2 regions of the Mesorhizobium sp. M0833 genome follow, and region 2 is predicted to be linked to the other one. Evidence: riboswitches for the same ligand, from Rfam matches in the RefSeq annotation. Region 2 holds a riboswitch; the other holds the start of a gene.
What was found. Region 2 has a riboswitch for thiamine pyrophosphate ahead of thiC (phosphomethylpyrimidine synthase ThiC). Riboswitches for the same ligand answer to the same signal wherever they lie in the genome.
Positions count from the first base shown of each region.

Region 1: another riboswitch for thiamine pyrophosphate. It lies ahead of thiB (thiamine ABC transporter substrate binding subunit); the one in region 2 lies ahead of thiC (phosphomethylpyrimidine synthase ThiC).

Region 1 covers NZ_JAMYOQ010000002.1:122,782-131,113, reverse strand. Annotated here, with positions in the region: gene NKH98_RS02770 (ABC-F family ATP-binding cassette domain-containing protein) at 1-1,713, opposite strand, end outside; gene NKH98_RS02765 (thiamine diphosphokinase) at 1,715-2,359, opposite strand; TPP riboswitch at 2,500-2,614, shown strand; gene thiB (thiamine ABC transporter substrate binding subunit) at 2,658-3,671, shown strand; gene thiP (thiamine/thiamine pyrophosphate ABC transporter permease) at 3,912-5,531, shown strand; gene thiQ (thiamine ABC transporter ATP-binding protein) at 5,528-6,319, shown strand; gene NKH98_RS02745 (M48 family metalloprotease) at 6,574-8,043, shown strand; gene NKH98_RS02740 (RNA polymerase factor sigma-32) at 8,057-8,332, opposite strand, start outside.
Region 2 covers NZ_JAMYOQ010000046.1:19,312-27,643, reverse strand. Annotated here, with positions in the region: gene NKH98_RS30530 (ABC transporter substrate-binding protein) at 1-587, shown strand, start outside; gene NKH98_RS30525 (ABC transporter permease) at 648-1,517, shown strand; gene NKH98_RS30520 (ABC transporter permease) at 1,517-2,305, shown strand; gene NKH98_RS30515 (ABC transporter ATP-binding protein) at 2,305-3,375, shown strand; partial or broken gene NKH98_RS30510 (cyclic nucleotide-binding domain-containing protein) at 3,731-4,059, shown strand; gene NKH98_RS30505 (Fic family protein) at 4,224-5,768, shown strand; TPP riboswitch at 5,936-6,052, shown strand; gene thiC (phosphomethylpyrimidine synthase ThiC) at 6,156-7,991, shown strand; gene thiO (glycine oxidase ThiO) at 7,988-8,332, shown strand, end outside.

The DNA.
Region 1 (8,332 bases), on a different contig from region 2:
GGCCGGGTCGCGCTCGTAATAGGCCGGATCGGCGATATTGTTCTCCAGCCGCGAGATCGAGGCCGACACCGCCTCGATCTTCCTGGGTAAGGTTTCCAGCGCGAATTTCTGCTTGAACGACAGTTTCCTGGCCGGGCCCTTGGGAGCGACCGCGTCGCTCCTGCTTGCACCCGTCGCCTCGCTGGTCTCTGCCTTCGGCCGCGCCTTGCGGTCGTCCAGCCTGGTGCCGCCGCGCTGCGCCAGCATGTCGGAATAGCCGCCGGCATATTCGATCCAGCGGCCGTCACCATCCGGCGCGATGATGCTGGTCACGGTGCGGTCGAGGAAATCGCGATCGTGGCTGACCAGGATCACCGTGCCGGCAAAGCCGGCGACCAATTCCTGCAGCAACTCCAGTGTCTCCATGTCGAGGTCGTTGGTCGGCTCGTCGAGCACAAGCAGGTTTGCCGGCCGCGCCAAAACGCGGGCGAGAATCAGCCGTGCCCGCTCGCCGCCCGAAAGCTCGCGCACCGGCGTGCGCGCCTGTTCCGGCTTGAACAGGAAGTCTTTCATGTAAGAGACGACGTGGCGCTGTTCGCCATTGATGACGAGGTTCTCGCCGCGACCGTCGGTGAGATACTGCGCCAGTGTCTCCTGCGGGTCGACGGCCTCGCGCTTCTGGTCGAGTGTGGCGATCTCCAGATTGGTGCCGAGCCGCACCGTGCCTGCGTCCGGCTTCAATTCGCCGGTCAGCATCTTCAACAGCGTCGTCTTGCCAGCGCCGTTCGGCCCGACCAAGCCAACGCGATCGCCGCGCTGGATGCGGGTCGAAAATCCCTTGACCACGATCAGATCGCCAAAGCTCTTCTCGATGTTCCTGGCCTCTATCACCAGCTTGCCGGATTCGGCGGCGTCGCTGGCTGTCATCGTCGCCGCACCCTCGGCGCCGCGATGACCGCGAAAGCGCTGGCGCATGGTCTGCAACTCACCGAGCCGGCGCATGTTGCGCTTGCGCCGCGCTGTCACGCCATAGCGCAGCCAGTGCTCCTCGCGCACGATCTGGCGACCGAGCTTGTGCTGCTCGCGCTCTTCCTCCTCCAGCACCGTGTCGCGCCATTCCTCGAAACAGCCAAAGCCCTTGTCGAGACGGCGGGTCTGGCCGCGGTCGAGCCAGATTGTGGCGCGTGACACGCGCTCGAGAAAACGGCGGTCATGCGAGATGACGACCAGTGCCGAGGAGGTGCGGGCAAGCTCCTCCTCCAGCCATTCGATGACCGACAGGTCAAGATGGTTTGTCGGCTCATCGAGGAGGAGAATGTCGGGCTCCGGCGCCATGACGCGGGCGAGTGCCGCACGCCTCGCCTCGCCGCCGGAGAGGTCGTTCGGCCGTTCTTCGCCGGTCAGGCCGAGATGCTCCATCAGATAGGTGGCGCGATAGGGATCGTCGGCGGGCCCGAGCCCCGCCTCGACATAGGCGCGGACGGTCGCAAAACCTTCCATGTCGGGCATTTGCGGCAAGTAGCGCACGGTTGCCGAAGGCTGGCGGAAGACTTCACCGTCCTGCGGCTCGATCAGCCCGGCGGCGATCTTGAGCAGCGTCGACTTGCCCGAACCGTTGCGGCCGACCAGGGCGATCTTGTCGCCAGCTGAGGCCGTCAGGGCGGCACCGTCGAGCAGCGGCGTGCCGCCAAAGGTCAGCTTTATCCCGTCGAGATTGAGAAGCGGCGGTGCCATGTCAGCTTTCAGGTAAGGGAAAAGGATGCGCGAGCAGCAGCGCGCGGCCGCTGGCCAGCGCGATTTCCAACCGGCCCCTGACCTCGTTGGAAATGGTCAGCGACGAGCCGAACGCAACCTCGACATGGTCGAGCGGCCATTTGGCACCGGTGACGCTCAGGCCGGCGAGATCGGAGAAGCCGAGCACCGAAAACAGCGTGCCGTCGGCATAGTCGAAGCCAGTCTTTCCGGGCAGCAAGGGAATGCCTTCCTGTGCGCCGCTGGTCAAAAGCACGTCCGTCCCGCCTTCCGCCAGCCGGACGCTCAGCGCCAGATGCAGGAAGATGTGATCGGTGCGTTTGCCGCCGAAAGCACCTGCGAGCACAAGGCTGGTCGCGCCGCGTTCGAGCGCGGCGGCGATAGCGAGTTCACCGTCGGTCTTGTCCTTTTCGGCGGAAAACACCTGCCGTGGCACAGCGGCCAGATCCTCCGGCAACTCGGCAGGCACGGAATCGAAATCGCCGACCCAGAGTTCCGGCCTCAGGCCCAGCATACGGGCATGGCCGATGCCGGCATCCGCAGCGATGACGCGCGAGCCTTCGACCTGGCGGTCGAGCAGCGGCGTGCGGATGAGATCGCCGCCAAGCAGGATGGTGAATTTGCTCATATCTCGTGGCCCTTACCAGCCCTGCCCCAGAAACGGAAGAATGAAACGGAAGATGAAACGGCAGACGAAACGGAAGGCTGGGCTTTGGATGCCCGGCAAACTTCCGCTTGCGCGGCACTTCGGCCGGGCCTATGTGTCGAGACGCTCTAACGGGGTGCCGGACGCGATCTTCGCGGACCGGCTGAGAGGCAAGACTGCCAACCCGCTGAACCTGATCCGGTTTGTACCGGCGGAGGGATTAGACGTTTCGGACAGCCCGACGCCTCAATTCCTTTCAACGCGAACGAAGGAGGCGCCGATGCGCAGTTTTTTCCACTCTCTTGTCCCGATTGTCCTGCTTGCGGCATCCGCGCTCGCCCTGCCAGGGCAGGCATCGGCACAGGATAGACTGACCATCTATACCTATGAAAGCTTCACCGCCGATTGGGGTCCGGGACCGGCGGTGAAGAAGGCCTTCGAGGCCGAGTGCAGTTGCGTCATCGAATTCGTCTCGGTCGCTGACGGCGTGGCGCTGCTCAACCGTGTGAAGCTGGAAGGGGCCGCCACCAAGGCCGATATCGTGCTTGGCCTCGATACCAATTTGACGGCGGACGCCAAGGCAACCGGCCTGTTTTCGCCGCATGGCACCATATCGGATGTCAGCGTGCCGGGCGACTGGCGCGACGATATTTTCGTGCCGTTCGACTATGGCTATTTCGCCGTCGTCTACGATACCGAAAAACTGAAGAACCCGCCGAACAGCCTCAGGGAATTGGTCGAGGGCGATGCCGGAGAGAAGATCGTCATCCAGGACCCGCGCACCTCGACGCCGGGCCTTGGCCTGCTGTTGTGGGTCAAGTCGGTCTATGGCGACAAGGCGCCCGAAGCCTGGGCCAAGCTCAAGGCAAAGGTGCTGACGGTGACGCCAGGCTGGAGCGAGGCCTACGGTCTGTTCACCAAGGGCGAGGCGCCGATGGTGCTGTCGTATACCACGTCGCCGGCCTACCACATGGTCGCCGAAAACACCGAGCGCTACCAGGCGGCGTCCTTCGAGGAAGGCGAATACCTGCAGATCGAAGTTGCGGGGATCACCACCAAGGGCGCGAAGAACCCGCTGGCGGAAAAGTTCATCGCCTTCATGACCGGACCGAAATTCCAGGATGTCATTCCCGAAACCAACTGGATGTTCCCGGCCGGCAAGACCGACAAGCCGCTCAATCCGGCGTTCGACAAGCTTGTCAAACCGACCAAGACCTTGCTGTTCAGCCCGGAGGACGTCGCGGCCCACCGCAAGGCCTGGGTCGATGAGTGGCTGGCGGCGATGAGCAAGTAGCTTTGGCCGATTGATCGAAGATGATCGCTCTACGGCGCCCCCCTCTGTCCTGCCGGACATCTCCCCCACAAGGGGTGAGATTGGCAGTTTCAGCGCTCCGCTCATTCCAGCAACATCGGCGACTGGCGAAAGCCGCCGTGCCGTCCGATCTCCCCCCTTGTGGGGGAGATGTCCGGCAGGACAGAGGGGGGCGCGAAGGAACGCAATCCTCACTAAGAATCTCGAATCTGGTGGTCTAGCGTGCAACGCGCACCATCATCTGACTCCCGCATCACCGCCGGCATCGTCGCGCTCGCCGCCATCGCGTTGCTGATCGGCGGTGCATTCACCGGGCTCGTCGTCGAAGCCACACGTGACCCGTCCGGTGTCGCCTCCGCCTTCGATTCGTATCTCTTGCGTATCGTCCGTTTCACGCTCTGGCAGGCTCTGCTGTCGACCCTGCTCTCCGTCGCGCCAGCGCTGTTCGTCGCGCGTGCCCTGTCGCGGCATCCACAGTTTTTCGGGCGAGGCTTTATCCTGCAGCTTTTCGCCGTGCCACTGGCGCTGCCGGCCATTGTTGCCGCACTCGGTGTCTTGGCGCTCTATGGCCGCGCCGGCTATTTTGCCGGCACGCTGGGCGCGCTAGGCGGCCAGAGCTGGCCCGGCATCTATGGCCTGTCGGGCATACTCGTCGCCCATGTCTTCTTCAACCTGCCGCTGGCGACGCGGCTGTTCCTGGAGGCGTTGCAGACCGTGCCGGCCGACCAATGGCGGCTGGCGGGCCAGCTTGGCATGGGTGCTGTGCCGGCCTTCCGGCTGATCGAATCGCCGCCGCTGCGTGCGGCCTTGCCGGGCGTTGCCGGGCTCGTTTTCATGCTGTGCATCACCTCCTTCACCATCGTGCTTACGCTCGGCGGCGGACCCAGCGCGACGACGCTGGAGGTTGCCATCTACCAGGCGCTGCGTTTCGACTTCGACCCGGCGCGGGCTGTGACGCTGACCCTGCTGCAGATTGCCCTGACCTTCGTGGTCGTGCTGGCCTTGACGCGGCTTGGCGCCAATATGACCGGCGACGCCAATCTGCCGGTGGCGCCGCGCCGGTATTTTTCAGCCGGTGCGGCCGAGACCGTGCTGAACGCGCTGGTGATCGGGCTGGCACTGTTCTTTGTCGCCGGGCCGATGGCGGCCACGCTGGCGGCCGGGCTTGGCGCCGATCTCGGCCGCCTTGCCGGCGAGAGCGCGGTGCGGCAAGCGACGGCGACCAGTGCCGCGCTGTCCGTCTTATCGGCGCTGCTCTCCCTGGCGCTGTCGCTGTCGCTGGTCATGGCGCGCCGGGCGCTGGCGCTCACCCGGCGGACAGGCGGGCGGACGGTGCTCGAACATCTGGCCGACACCGGTGCGGGGTTCGTCCTGGTGGTGCCGCCCATCGTCATCGGCGCCGGCTGGTTCCTCTTCCTGCGCACCGTCAGCGATGTCTTTGCGATCGCCCCTGTCATGGTCGTTGCGGTCAATGCGGTGATGGCGATGCCGTTCGCCATCCGCGCCATCCGCCCTGCCTATGACGCGGCGAGCGAACGCCACGAACGGCTTTGCGCACAGCTTGGCATCTCGGGCTGGAACCGGTTGCGGCTGGTCGACTGGCCGTCGCTGCGGCGGCCGCTCGCCACCGGCTTCGCTTTCGCCATGGCGCTGTCGCTCGGCGATCTTGGCGTCATTGCGCTGTTCGGCAGCGATTCCGTGCAAACCTTGCCCTACCTGCTGCTGGCCCGCATGGGCAGTTACCGCACCGAGGATGCGGCCGGGCTGGCGCTGCTGCTCGGCCTTGTCTGCCTGGCGCTGGTGCTGACCGCGGACTGGATGGGAAGGAGGGAGAAAACATGATGCCGATCAGCCCGGAACGGTCCATTTCGGTGGAAAAAGGCGCGGCCGTGCGGCTCGATAATGTCTCGTTCAGCTATGGTGAAACGCCGCTTATATTCGATGTCGATTTCCCGGCGTCGGAAATCACCGCCATCATGGGGCCGAGCGGTTCGGGAAAGTCGACACTGCTTAATCTGGTGGCCGGTTTCGAGGCGCCACGGTCAGGCCGCGTGCTCATCGGCGGCGCCGACGTCAGCACCGCGCCGCCATCAGCGCGGCCGGTATCGATGGTGTTCCAGGAAAACAACCTGTTTGCCCATCTGTCCCTCGAGCAGAATGTCGGGCTCGGCCGCTCGCCTTCGCTCAGGCTGAGCGAGGCTGACCGCGCCGCAATCGCCGCAGCGCTGAAGCGCGTCGGCCTGGCCGGCAAGGAAAGCCGACTGCCGCGCGAACTCTCCGGCGGCGAGCGGCAGCGCGTCGCGCTCGCCCGGGTTTTAGTGCGCGACCGGCCGGTACTCTTGCTCGACGAGCCGTTCGCTTCGCTCGGACCGGCACTGCGCGACGACATGCTCGACCTGGTGGCCGACGTCCATTCGGAGCAGCGCATGACGGTGCTATTCGTCACGCACCAGCCGGACGATGCGCGCCGTATCGGCCAAAACATGGTTTTCCTGGACGGTGGCACGGTTGCCGCGACCGGCGCCGCCGCCGATTTTTTCGTTGGGGCTGGACCGGAGGCATTCCGACGCTATATCGGCTCGGGTCCGTTTGCAGCTGGATCACGAGATGTTGCCCGGAAGCGGACATAATTTATGGTCAAACCGAAGGAAGGCGAAGCGGCGCTTGCTTGCCATGGTCGAGGTAGTGTGGCTAGGTCCGCCAGGAGCTGGTCCGGCTTAGACCGTGATTTGCCCTTGCTGCCTCGTATCTGTCGGACGCACGAAGGACGCCGTAGCACTTGATTTTGCGCGTGATGCTTTCCGGAAATCGCGCCCGATTTTCGCGGTCACGTCCCGGGACTTGAAAGGAAGCCGATCTGCCGACCGGCATCGACAATCGGAGGGTGAAACCGCTGGCGCGCTTTCTGGCGCTGGCCGGTCTTGCCGTGGCGCTGGCAAGCTGCCAGATGTTCACGCCTCCCGACGTGCAGGAATCGGGCTTCCAGCCCTCCGACAAGCCGATTACGGTCGACAATGTCGCCGCTAACAGCAGGCTCGCCGAACTGGCGAAGGCGCAGCACCCGCGCATCCTCGCCACCTATGGCGGCGAGTATTCCGACCCCAAGCTCGAGCGCATGGTGGCCAAGGTCGTCGGCAGGCTGACCGTGGTGTCGGCCAACCCAACCCAGACCTACCGCATCACCATCCTCAACTCGCCCAACGTCAATGCCTTCGCGCTGCCGGGCGGCTATCTCTACATCACCCGCGGCCTGCTGGCGTTGGCCAACGATTCAGCCGAGCTTGCCGCCGTCATCGCGCATGAGATGGGCCACGTTACGGCCAATCACGGCCTGCAGCGCCAGCAGCTGGAAGCCGAAGAGGGGTTGGCGACCAAGGTCGTTTCGGACGTGCTCGGCGACAACCCGACGGCCAAGGCGGCGCTGATCCGCGGCAAGCTGAGGCTGGCCCAGTTCTCGCGCAATCAGGAGCTGGAGGCCGATGCCATCGGCATCAAGTCGATCGGCGAAGCCGGTTTCGACCCCTACGCCGCCGGCCGCTTCCTGCAGTCGATGTCGGCCTATACCGATTTCCGCTCGATCAGCGGCGCCACCGACGCCAGCCTCGACTTCCTGGCGACGCACCCAAATACGCCGCAGCGTATCGATCTCGCGCAGCGCCACGCCCGCCAGTTCGGCGCGCCCGGTGTCGGGTCGCGCGACCGCGATTCATTCCTTGCCGGCATAGACGGGCTGCTCTACGGCGACACGCCGGAGGAAGGCTATGTGCGCGGCGAAACCTTCCTGCATCCTGGCCTCGGCGTGTCGTTCTCAGTGCCCAACGGCTTCATCATCGACAATTCGGCGGCGGCGGTGACGGCCACAGGCCCGGGCGACATGGCAATCCGCTTCGACGGCGTTTCGATCGACAAGGACCGCTCGCTGACCGACTACATCCGCAGCGGCTGGGTTGCCGGCCTCGACGACAGCAGCGTGCGTCAGGAAACGATCAACGGCAACGAAGCGGCGACCGCGCATGCCGGCGCCGATGGCTGGCAATTCGATATTGCGGTGATCCGCGCCGGCGGCCAGGTCTACCGCTTGCTGACTGCTGCACCGTCGGCCAGCACCTCGCTGAGCATGGTGGCGCGCTCGGTCAGCGGCTCGTTCCGTATTCTGAGTGCAGCCGAGAAGGCTGCGCTGAAGCCGCTGCGTATCCGCATCGTCACGGTGCAGCCCGGCCAGACAATGGGCTCGCTGGCCGCGCAGATGGTCGGCGTCGACCGCAAGCTGGATTTGTTCAGGGTACTCAACGCGCTGTCGCCGGGTGCCGCGGTTTCGGCCGGCGACAAGGTCAAGATCGTCACCGACAAATAGCAGCCGACGCGATTCAGGCTGCGAGAAATTCCGGATTCTGCTTTACCAGCGCCGCCTTGAGCTTTTCCATGGCGCGCGCCTCGATCTGGCGGACACGTTCCTTGGAGATGCCGAGCGTCTCGCCGAGCGCTTCGAGCGTCGCGCCCTCGTCGCTCAGCCGGCGCTCCTCGATAATCCTGAGCTCGCGCGCATTGAGAGCGCCGAGCGCCGTCTTCAGCCAAACCGAGCGGCGTTCGACGTCGATCGTGTCGCCGACGACCTCATCGGGCAGCGGGTCATCCGAAACCAG
Region 2 (8,332 bases):
CCGCCCACAAGGGCCGCGTCACCATCCGTGACGATGCCGTCGAGGCGGTGCAGTTCGGCGCCATTGCCACCGGCCAGAACATCAACGATGTCAAGGACATGGAGGCGGTCAAGGCGAAACTCACCTCGCTCATGCCGCAGATCAAGACGTTCTGGAGCTCGGAGAACGACTGGAACCAGATGGTTGCCTCTAACCAGATCGACATCGGCACCTATTGGAGCGGCTCGGCCGACCGCGCCAAGACCCATTTCAAGCTGCCAGTCTCGCTCGTGATCCCGCGGGAGGGCGCTGTCGCCTGGCTCGACGCCTTCTCCATTCCCGTCGGTTCCAAGAATGTCGCCGGCGCCGAGGCCTTCATCAACTACATGGTCGACCCGAAGTTCTATGTCGAATGGGTCACCAAGGTCGGAGCCCCGGTATCTGCCAATACCAAGGCCGTGGAAGCACTTCCCGAGGATGCGTTCAACCGCAAGGTGATGGGTGACCCGGCAGTTGCCAAGCGCATTCAGTTCCAGGCGCCGATCACAGACGCCCAGCGCGAAGCCTATCTGTCGCTCTGGCAGCAGCTCAAGGTCAACGTGAAGTAACAGCAGAAAGCGGGATCAGCCGATCATATATGTCGGCTGATCCTTCCCTGGGAGGATGTCATGGCAGCACAGGTTGCAGCCGCGTCGCGCAGCGGGCTGAGATCGGCCTTGCCGCTACTGGCGCCTGCCTATCTCTGGCTGACGGTTGCGATCTTCTTGCCGCTCTCAGCCATGGTCTTCTTCTCTCTCATGACCGAGCTGCCGTTGTCGGGCAAGCCGTGGGCGTTCACGCTCGAAAACTATACCGCCTTCTTCTCGCAAAGCCTCTATCTGACGCTTCTGCTCGCCTCGCTGCGCCTCGGCCTCGAAGTGACGCTGTGGTGCATCATCGTCGGTTATCCCGCCGCTTATGTGCTAGCCAAGGTGCTGAAAGGCCGTAGCCGCGAAGCGATTTTCCTGCTCGTCATCCTGCCGTTCTGGTCAAATGGGCTTGTGCGCATCTTCTCCTGGGCGATGGTGCTGCGCGAAGGGGGCATTCTCGATACCGCGCTCAACGCCGTGCTGCCGTTCAAGATCAATATCGACCTGATGTATTCCTATCCGGCTGTCATCATCGGGCTAGTGCACTCCTACGTTCCTTACATGGTGCTGACCTGCTACCTGACCCTACAGGCCATCGACGACTCGCTGATCGAGGCCGGGCGCTCGCTCGGCGCATCGCGGCTGCAGATGCTGAAGCGGGTCATCATTCCGCTGTCGATGCCGGGGCTGGTGGCTGGCGCGGCCCTCATCTTCGTCCCGGTCGTTGGCTCGTTCATGGAGCCGCGCATACTTGGCGGCCGTACCGGCACCTTTTACGGCACTGTCATCGAGGACCAGTTCGTCGCCGTGTTCAATTGGCCGCTGGGTGCTGCGCTCTCCTTTATCCTGCTGGCCGTCGTGCTGGTCATCCTGGCGGTTGCCTCGCCGGTGCTGAGGAGGGCTATGTGATGGCGACGACACGGGTCCTCGAATGGCTCGGCCGCCTCTACATCTGGCTATTGCTCGCCTTCCTCTATGTGCCCATCATCATCATGGCGCTGATGTCTTTCAACGTTTCGCCCTTCTATCAGCTGCCGTTCGAATGGACGACGGAATGGTATGCCTCGCTGTGGCAGAACGACCAGCTCATCTCAGCCACCTGGAACAGCCTCGAGATCGCGGTCATCACCACCATCATTTGCGTGGTGCTTGGCTCCGCGGCGTCACTGGCGCTCTACCGCTATGAGTTTCGCGGCAAAAAATTCCTGCAGGCGCTGCTGTTTCCGCCAATCGCCATTCCGTGGCTGATTACCGGCACGGCGATGCTGATCTTCTTCTTCGGCGTCGGCATCGGGCGCGGTCTGTTCGCCATCCTGCTCGGCCACGTCGCGCTTGCACTGCCCTATGTCATCGTCGTCGTATCGGCCCGGCTGCAGACCTTCGCGCCCGAGTTGGAAGAGGCGGCGCGCTCGCTCGGCGCCAATCAATGGCAGGTGACGAACCGCGTCACGCTGCCCTGGATCATGCCGGGTGTCATTGCCGGAGGGCTGTTCGCTTTCGCCGTGTCCTTCGACCAGTTCGTCGTATCCTACTTTCTGTCGACGCCCGGCCAAACGACGCTGCCGGTCGAAATCTACGCCGCGATCCGTAAGGGATTCACACCTGAGATCAATGCGGTCTCGACGATCATCATTGTCGTGTCGATGGCATTGATGCTGCTCACGGCGCGTTTCTTCAAATTCGGCGGAGAGAAATAATGGCGGGCGTGCAGGTATCGAATGTGTCGCGCAGTTTTGGCGCGCACAAGGCGCTGGACGATGTCTCCATCGATTTTGCCGACGGCGGCTTCTACGCCCTGCTCGGTCCCTCCGGCAGCGGCAAGACCACGCTGCTGCGCCAGATCGCCGGCTTCGACTTTCCCGACTCTGGCCGCATTGCGATCGGAGGCGAGAGCGTCGAGCGGGTGCCGGTCGAAAAACGGCGCATCGGCATGGTGTTCCAGAACTACGCGCTGTTTCCCAATATGAGCGTCGCCGACAATGTCGCCTTCGGCTTGTCCGTGCGCGGCGAGCCCAAGGCAGTGATTGCTGCCGAGGTGCAGGGGGCGCTCGACCTCGTGCAACTCGGCAAGCTCGGTGGTCGCCGGCCACACCAGCTCTCCGGCGGCCAGCGCCAACGGGTGGCGCTCGCTCGCGCCATCATCACCAAGCCGCGTGTACTTCTGCTCGACGAGCCGCTCGGCGCTCTCGACAAAGCGCTGCGCGTCGGAATGCAGCTCGAGCTCAAGCGCATCCAACGCGAGATCGGCATTACCACAATCTTCGTCACCCACGACCAGGAAGAAGCGCTGACGATGAGCGACCGCGTCGGCATTCTGCGAGACGGCAAGCTGGTGCAGGAAGGCCCGCCCGAGGAGATCTACAATCGGCCGAAGAGCGAGTTCGCCGCCACCTTCCTCGGCGATGCCAACATTTTTCGTGGCGAGAGCACAGGCAACGGCATCCGGCTGCCGGACGGCACAGCGATTTTCGCTGGATCTGGCGCCAACCTTGCCCCTGGCGCAAAGGCCAGTTGCGCCGTACGGCCCGAACGCATCCGCATCTTCACTGATGATGCCGAGGCTACGGATGCGGCCAATGCGAATGTGCTGCGAGGCCAGGTGTCGAAGCGCATCTTCGCCGGAAATAGCAGCACCTACTTTGTCGAGCGTGCTGGCCAGACGCTCAAGGTGATTGTGCTGAACACCGGTGCCGTCAGGCTGCCGGAAGGTCAGGATGTCGTGCTGCGTTGGTCGCCGGAAAGCACGGTCTCGATCGTGTCGGGGTAGTAGGCCAAAGATGCACCACTGACCGACTCAGATGGGGAGTGTGGATGGCATGGCGTTTGTGATGGCAAAAAGATTGCAGCATTCCTGGTTGAGGTCGGCGCCTCAATTTCCCTGAGCGACAGGATCGGTCGGTGTATTTGGATGGTGTCAATCCGGCGCCCTCTTCTCTCCCGGATCGTGCATGGTACCCCGAAAACCGTTCTGCATTGCTCCCAACGGCCTGACGATCCTGCGCAGCATTGGGCCAGACCGCTAGCGCCTCTGCGCTAGGTAATTTCCCGGAGGGACATAACCGAATTTCGCGGCCTGCGGAATCGCGCGATTGCCGTGTCACGGACCAACCGGGAAAACAGCCATGCACGCCCAATCCACCTCCAGAATTTCGCTGCCGTCACACTCTTTGCAGTCGAGCCTGCCTGCAGCATTCGATCCGACACCGCTACAGCCGGTCAGCTTCTTTCCCTCCGGTTCGGAAATCTATGCCCAAGGTGAAAAAGCCGGAGCCTTCTATCAGGTCGAGTTGGGCGGCGTCCGTATTTACCGCCTGCTTGCGGACGGCCGCAGGCAGATAAGCGCCTTCCATCTGGCTGGAGAGACATTCGGCTCGAAGCCGACACCACCCATCATTTCTTCGCCGAAGCCATCAATGCCACGGGTGTGCGCGTCTTTTGCTTTGCCACTGGTGCAAAATATCGGCCGGTGGCGGAATTGTTACTTTGTCGACTTCAGCAATGTGTTAGAATCGTTTTTCGGAAAAAGTGGCCTTGTGGCATCAATTTTCATGGAATAGGATCATTTTTCAGAGTTTTGCGGAACTGACCAAAATTCGATAGAAGGCTTCGCTTTTCATGCCTGCGGCGCAACAGCACCAATTTTCAGGTCCTGTTACTGTTTTTCAGGAAATCCGCCTTCCTGAAAGGGCCACCCCGGCCGGGTACAGCGCCCTGATAGGAGCCTACAGGCTCGCCGTGCCCTTGCCCCGCACGTTGTTCGCTACTGGCGAGCATCATCGCATTACCGAACGGGATGGCTGGCGGATCATGACTCCCCGCCATGCCCCAAATCCTACCCTCGAAGGTCACCTGACCTTCGCGCTCAAGTACGAGGGACTGGACCTTGCCGTCCTCAAGCGGCTGTTCCAAGTGACCGGTCCCGCGCCGATCGAGGCGCTGGTCCGTGAAAGTCGGACCGGCAGTTATGCCCGCCGCATCTGGTTTTTATATGAATGGCTGAGGGGCGCGCGCATCGATCTGCCGGACGCGGATGCCGGACGATACGTTCCGGTTGTCGATCCTGAGCTGCAGTGGCCCGGACGCGAGAAGACCGCTTCGCGCTACCGTGTAAGGGACAATCTCCCCGGCACGCGTGAGTTCTGCCCTCTGGTGTTCCGCACCAAGATTCTCGAAAAATTCATCGGCCTTGAACTATCGAGGCGCGCGGAGGCAATCGTAGCGGACGTGCCGCGCGACGTCCTTGCTCGGACCGCCGCCTTTCTTTTGCTCAAAGACTCGCGATCAAGTTACGCGATCGAGGGCGAGCGGCCGCCGCAAGATCGCATCCAACGCTGGGGCCGCGCGATCGGCGAAGCCGGCCGCCGGCCAATAGATCGCGATGAGCTGCTGCGTCTGCAAAGAATTGTACTCGGCGACGCCCGTTTCGTCAGACTGGGCTTCCAAAAAGAAGGAGGATTCGTCGGTGGGCATGACCGAGACAACCGCATGCCCCTGCCCGATCATATCAGCGCTCGGCCCGAGGACCTGCCGCAGCTAATTGATGGAATGGTGGCCTTCGATCAAGGCGCGGCGCAAAACCTTGATGCAGTTATAGCCGCCGCAATTCTCGCCTTCGGCTTTGTCTACATCCACCCGTTCGAGGACGGAAACGGCCGCATTCACCGCTACCTAATCCACCACGTTCTTGCCATGCACGGTTTCAATCCGCCGGGAGTGGTCTTTCCCGTCTCAGCGGCGATCCAGGACAAGATCAACGAGTACAGGGGCGTGCTCGAGAGCTATTCGCAACGCCTTCTGCCGTTGGTTGAATGGGAACCGACGCCCGAATTCAACGTCCGGGTTCTGAATGACACCGGTGATTTCTACCGTTTCTTCGATGCAACCCCACACGCCGAATTCCTCTATGCCTGCGTTCAGCGGACGATCGAACGGGACCTTCCGGAGGAAACCGCTTTTTTGCAGCGCTATGACCAATTTCGGCGGCAGGTGGACGCCTCTATCGACATGCCCGAGCGGCTGACGGACCTGCTCTTCCGTTTCCTTCACCAGAATGGTGGCCATCTGTCCAATCGCGCATGCGAAAAGGAATTCGCCGCGCTGACCAATGAGGAGGCAGGGAGAATCGAGGCCATCTACGCGCAAACCTTTGGTGGCAAGTGAAGGCGTAACCTTCACAAGGATCTTCAGGCCAACGGTTGCGATCCTTATCCCGGCCTTCGTCACCAACTCTTGGTTTGTCGAGTTTTTTCCGCACCGTCTGACCGACCGCCGATCACGGCCTCGGCCCAAATGCGCTTGACAAATCGACGCCGGCCCGTTCAACCTGAGGCATTCACCAGGGGGGTCCCGGCAAGGGGCTGAGATACTGCTGGCTTTCGCGGCGCAGTGACCCGTTGAACCTGATCCAGTTCATACTGGCGTAGGGACGGTGCAAGCGCTTTGCGGGAGTTTACGCCCCAGGTCCTGTTTCGGCAGGTCAACCAAAGCGTCTTTTCATCCTTCCGGCACAGAACTGGGTCTCCAATGCATGAGCAAAGGAGCCTCAAGATGAATGCCCTCACCCCAGCCGTCTCAACGGGACCGCTGCCTGCCTCACGGAAAATCCACAAGCGCGGCACCATCCACCCACAGATCAGGGTGCCGATGCGCGAAATCTCCGTCCATCCGACGGCCGGCGAGCCGCCCGTCACCGTCTACGATCCGTCCGGCCCTTATACCGACCCGGCTGTCGAAACCAGCATCGAAAAAGGCCTAGCCCGACTTCGCCACGAATGGATTTTGGCGCGCGGTGATGTCGAGGCCTGTGACGGGCGCCATGTCCGGCCGGAGGACAACGGGTTCGCTACGGGCGAACGCCTGACGCCAGAATTTCCCATTCGCAACCGGCCACTCAGGGCCAGGGTCGGCAAGGCGGTGACACAGCTTGCCTATGCGCGCGCCGGCATCATCACGCCCGAAATGGAGTTCGTCGCCATCCGCGAGAACCTTGGTCGAGAGATCCTGCATGGCAAGCTTGAGCGTGACGGCGAGGCTTTCGGCGCGACGCTGCCCGATTTCGTGACGCCGGAATTCGTCCGAGAGGAGGTGGCGCGCGGACGCGCAATCATTCCCGCCAACATCAACCATCCCGAGAGCGAACCGATGATCATCGGTCGCAATTTCCTGGTCAAGATCAACGCCAATATCGGTAACTCCGCCGTCACCTCGTCCATGGCCGAAGAGGTCGAAAAGATGGTGTGGGCGATCCGCTGGGGCGCCGATACGGTGATGGACCTGTCGACCGGCCGCAACATCCACAACATCCGCGACTGGATCGTGCGCAACTCGCCGGTGCCGATCGGCACGGTGCCGCTCTACCAGGCGCTCGAGAAGGTTGGCGGCATTGCCGAGGATCTGACCTGGGAGGTCTACCGCGACACGCTGATCGAGCAGGCCGAACAGGGCGTCGACTATTTCACCATCCATGCGGGCGTGCGGCTGCACTACATCCCGCTGACCGTTGACCGGGTCACGGGCATCGTCTCGCGCGGTGGCTCGATCATGGCCAGATGGTGCCTGCACCATCACCGGGAAAGCTTCCTCTACGAACATTTCGCCGAGATCTGCGACATTTGCCGCGGCTATGACGTGTCCTTTTCGCTGGGCGACGGCCTTCGTCCCGGCTCGATCGCCGACGCCAATGACGCAGCACAATTCGCCGAACTGGAAACGCTCGGCGAGTTGACAAAGATCGCCTGGGCCAAGGATTGCCAGGTCATGATCGAGGGGCCGGGCCATGTTCCCATGCACAAGATCAAGGAGAACATGGACAAGCAGCTCGAAGTCTGCGGCGAGGCGCCCTTCTATACGCTTGGGCCGCTGACGACCGACATCGCACCGGGCTACGACCACATCACCTCAGGCATCGGCGCGGCGATGATCGGTTGGTTCGGCACCGCCATGCTCTGCTACGTCACGCCCAAGGAGCATCTCGGCCTTCCCGATCGCAACGACGTCAAGATCGGCGTGATCACCTACAAGATAGCTGCCCATGCCGCCGACCTGGCAAAAGGTCATCCGGCGGCGAAAGTCAGGGATGATGCCCTTTCCCGCGCGCGCTTCGAATTCCGCTGGGAGGACCAGTTCAACCTGTCGCTCGATCCCGAAACCGCGCGGTCCTTCCACGATCAGACCTTGCCCAAGGAGGCGCACAAGCTGGCGCATTTCTGCTCGATGTGCGGGCCGAAATTCTGCTCGATGCGTATCTCCCACGACATCCGCGCCGAGGCGCAGAAGGAGGGCATGGCGGCGATGGCGGCGAAATACCGCGAGGGCGGCGATCTCTACATACCGGCTGACGAGACCCGCGCACCGGCCATGCCACAGGCGCGTGCGCCATCATGAGGGTGCTGGTCAAAGGGGCCGGCGTTGCCGGCCTCACCGCCGCCTTCGAGCTCGCCGCACGCGGCGCGGCGACCACCGTTGCCGAGACAAGGCCTGCCATCGAGGGCAATGCGTCGTGGTTCGCCGGTGGTATGCTCGCGCCATGGTGCGAGCGTGAAAGCGCCGAGCAGCCGGTGCTGGATCTCGGACGCGATGCTGCCGACTGGTGGGATGCGGTGCTACCGGGTCAGGTGATACGTGCCGGAACGTTGGTCGTGGCCGCGCTGCGTGATACTGGCGAGCTCGACCGGTTCGCCAGCCGCACGTCGGGATATCGGCGGGTCGCCGAAGACGAAATTTCA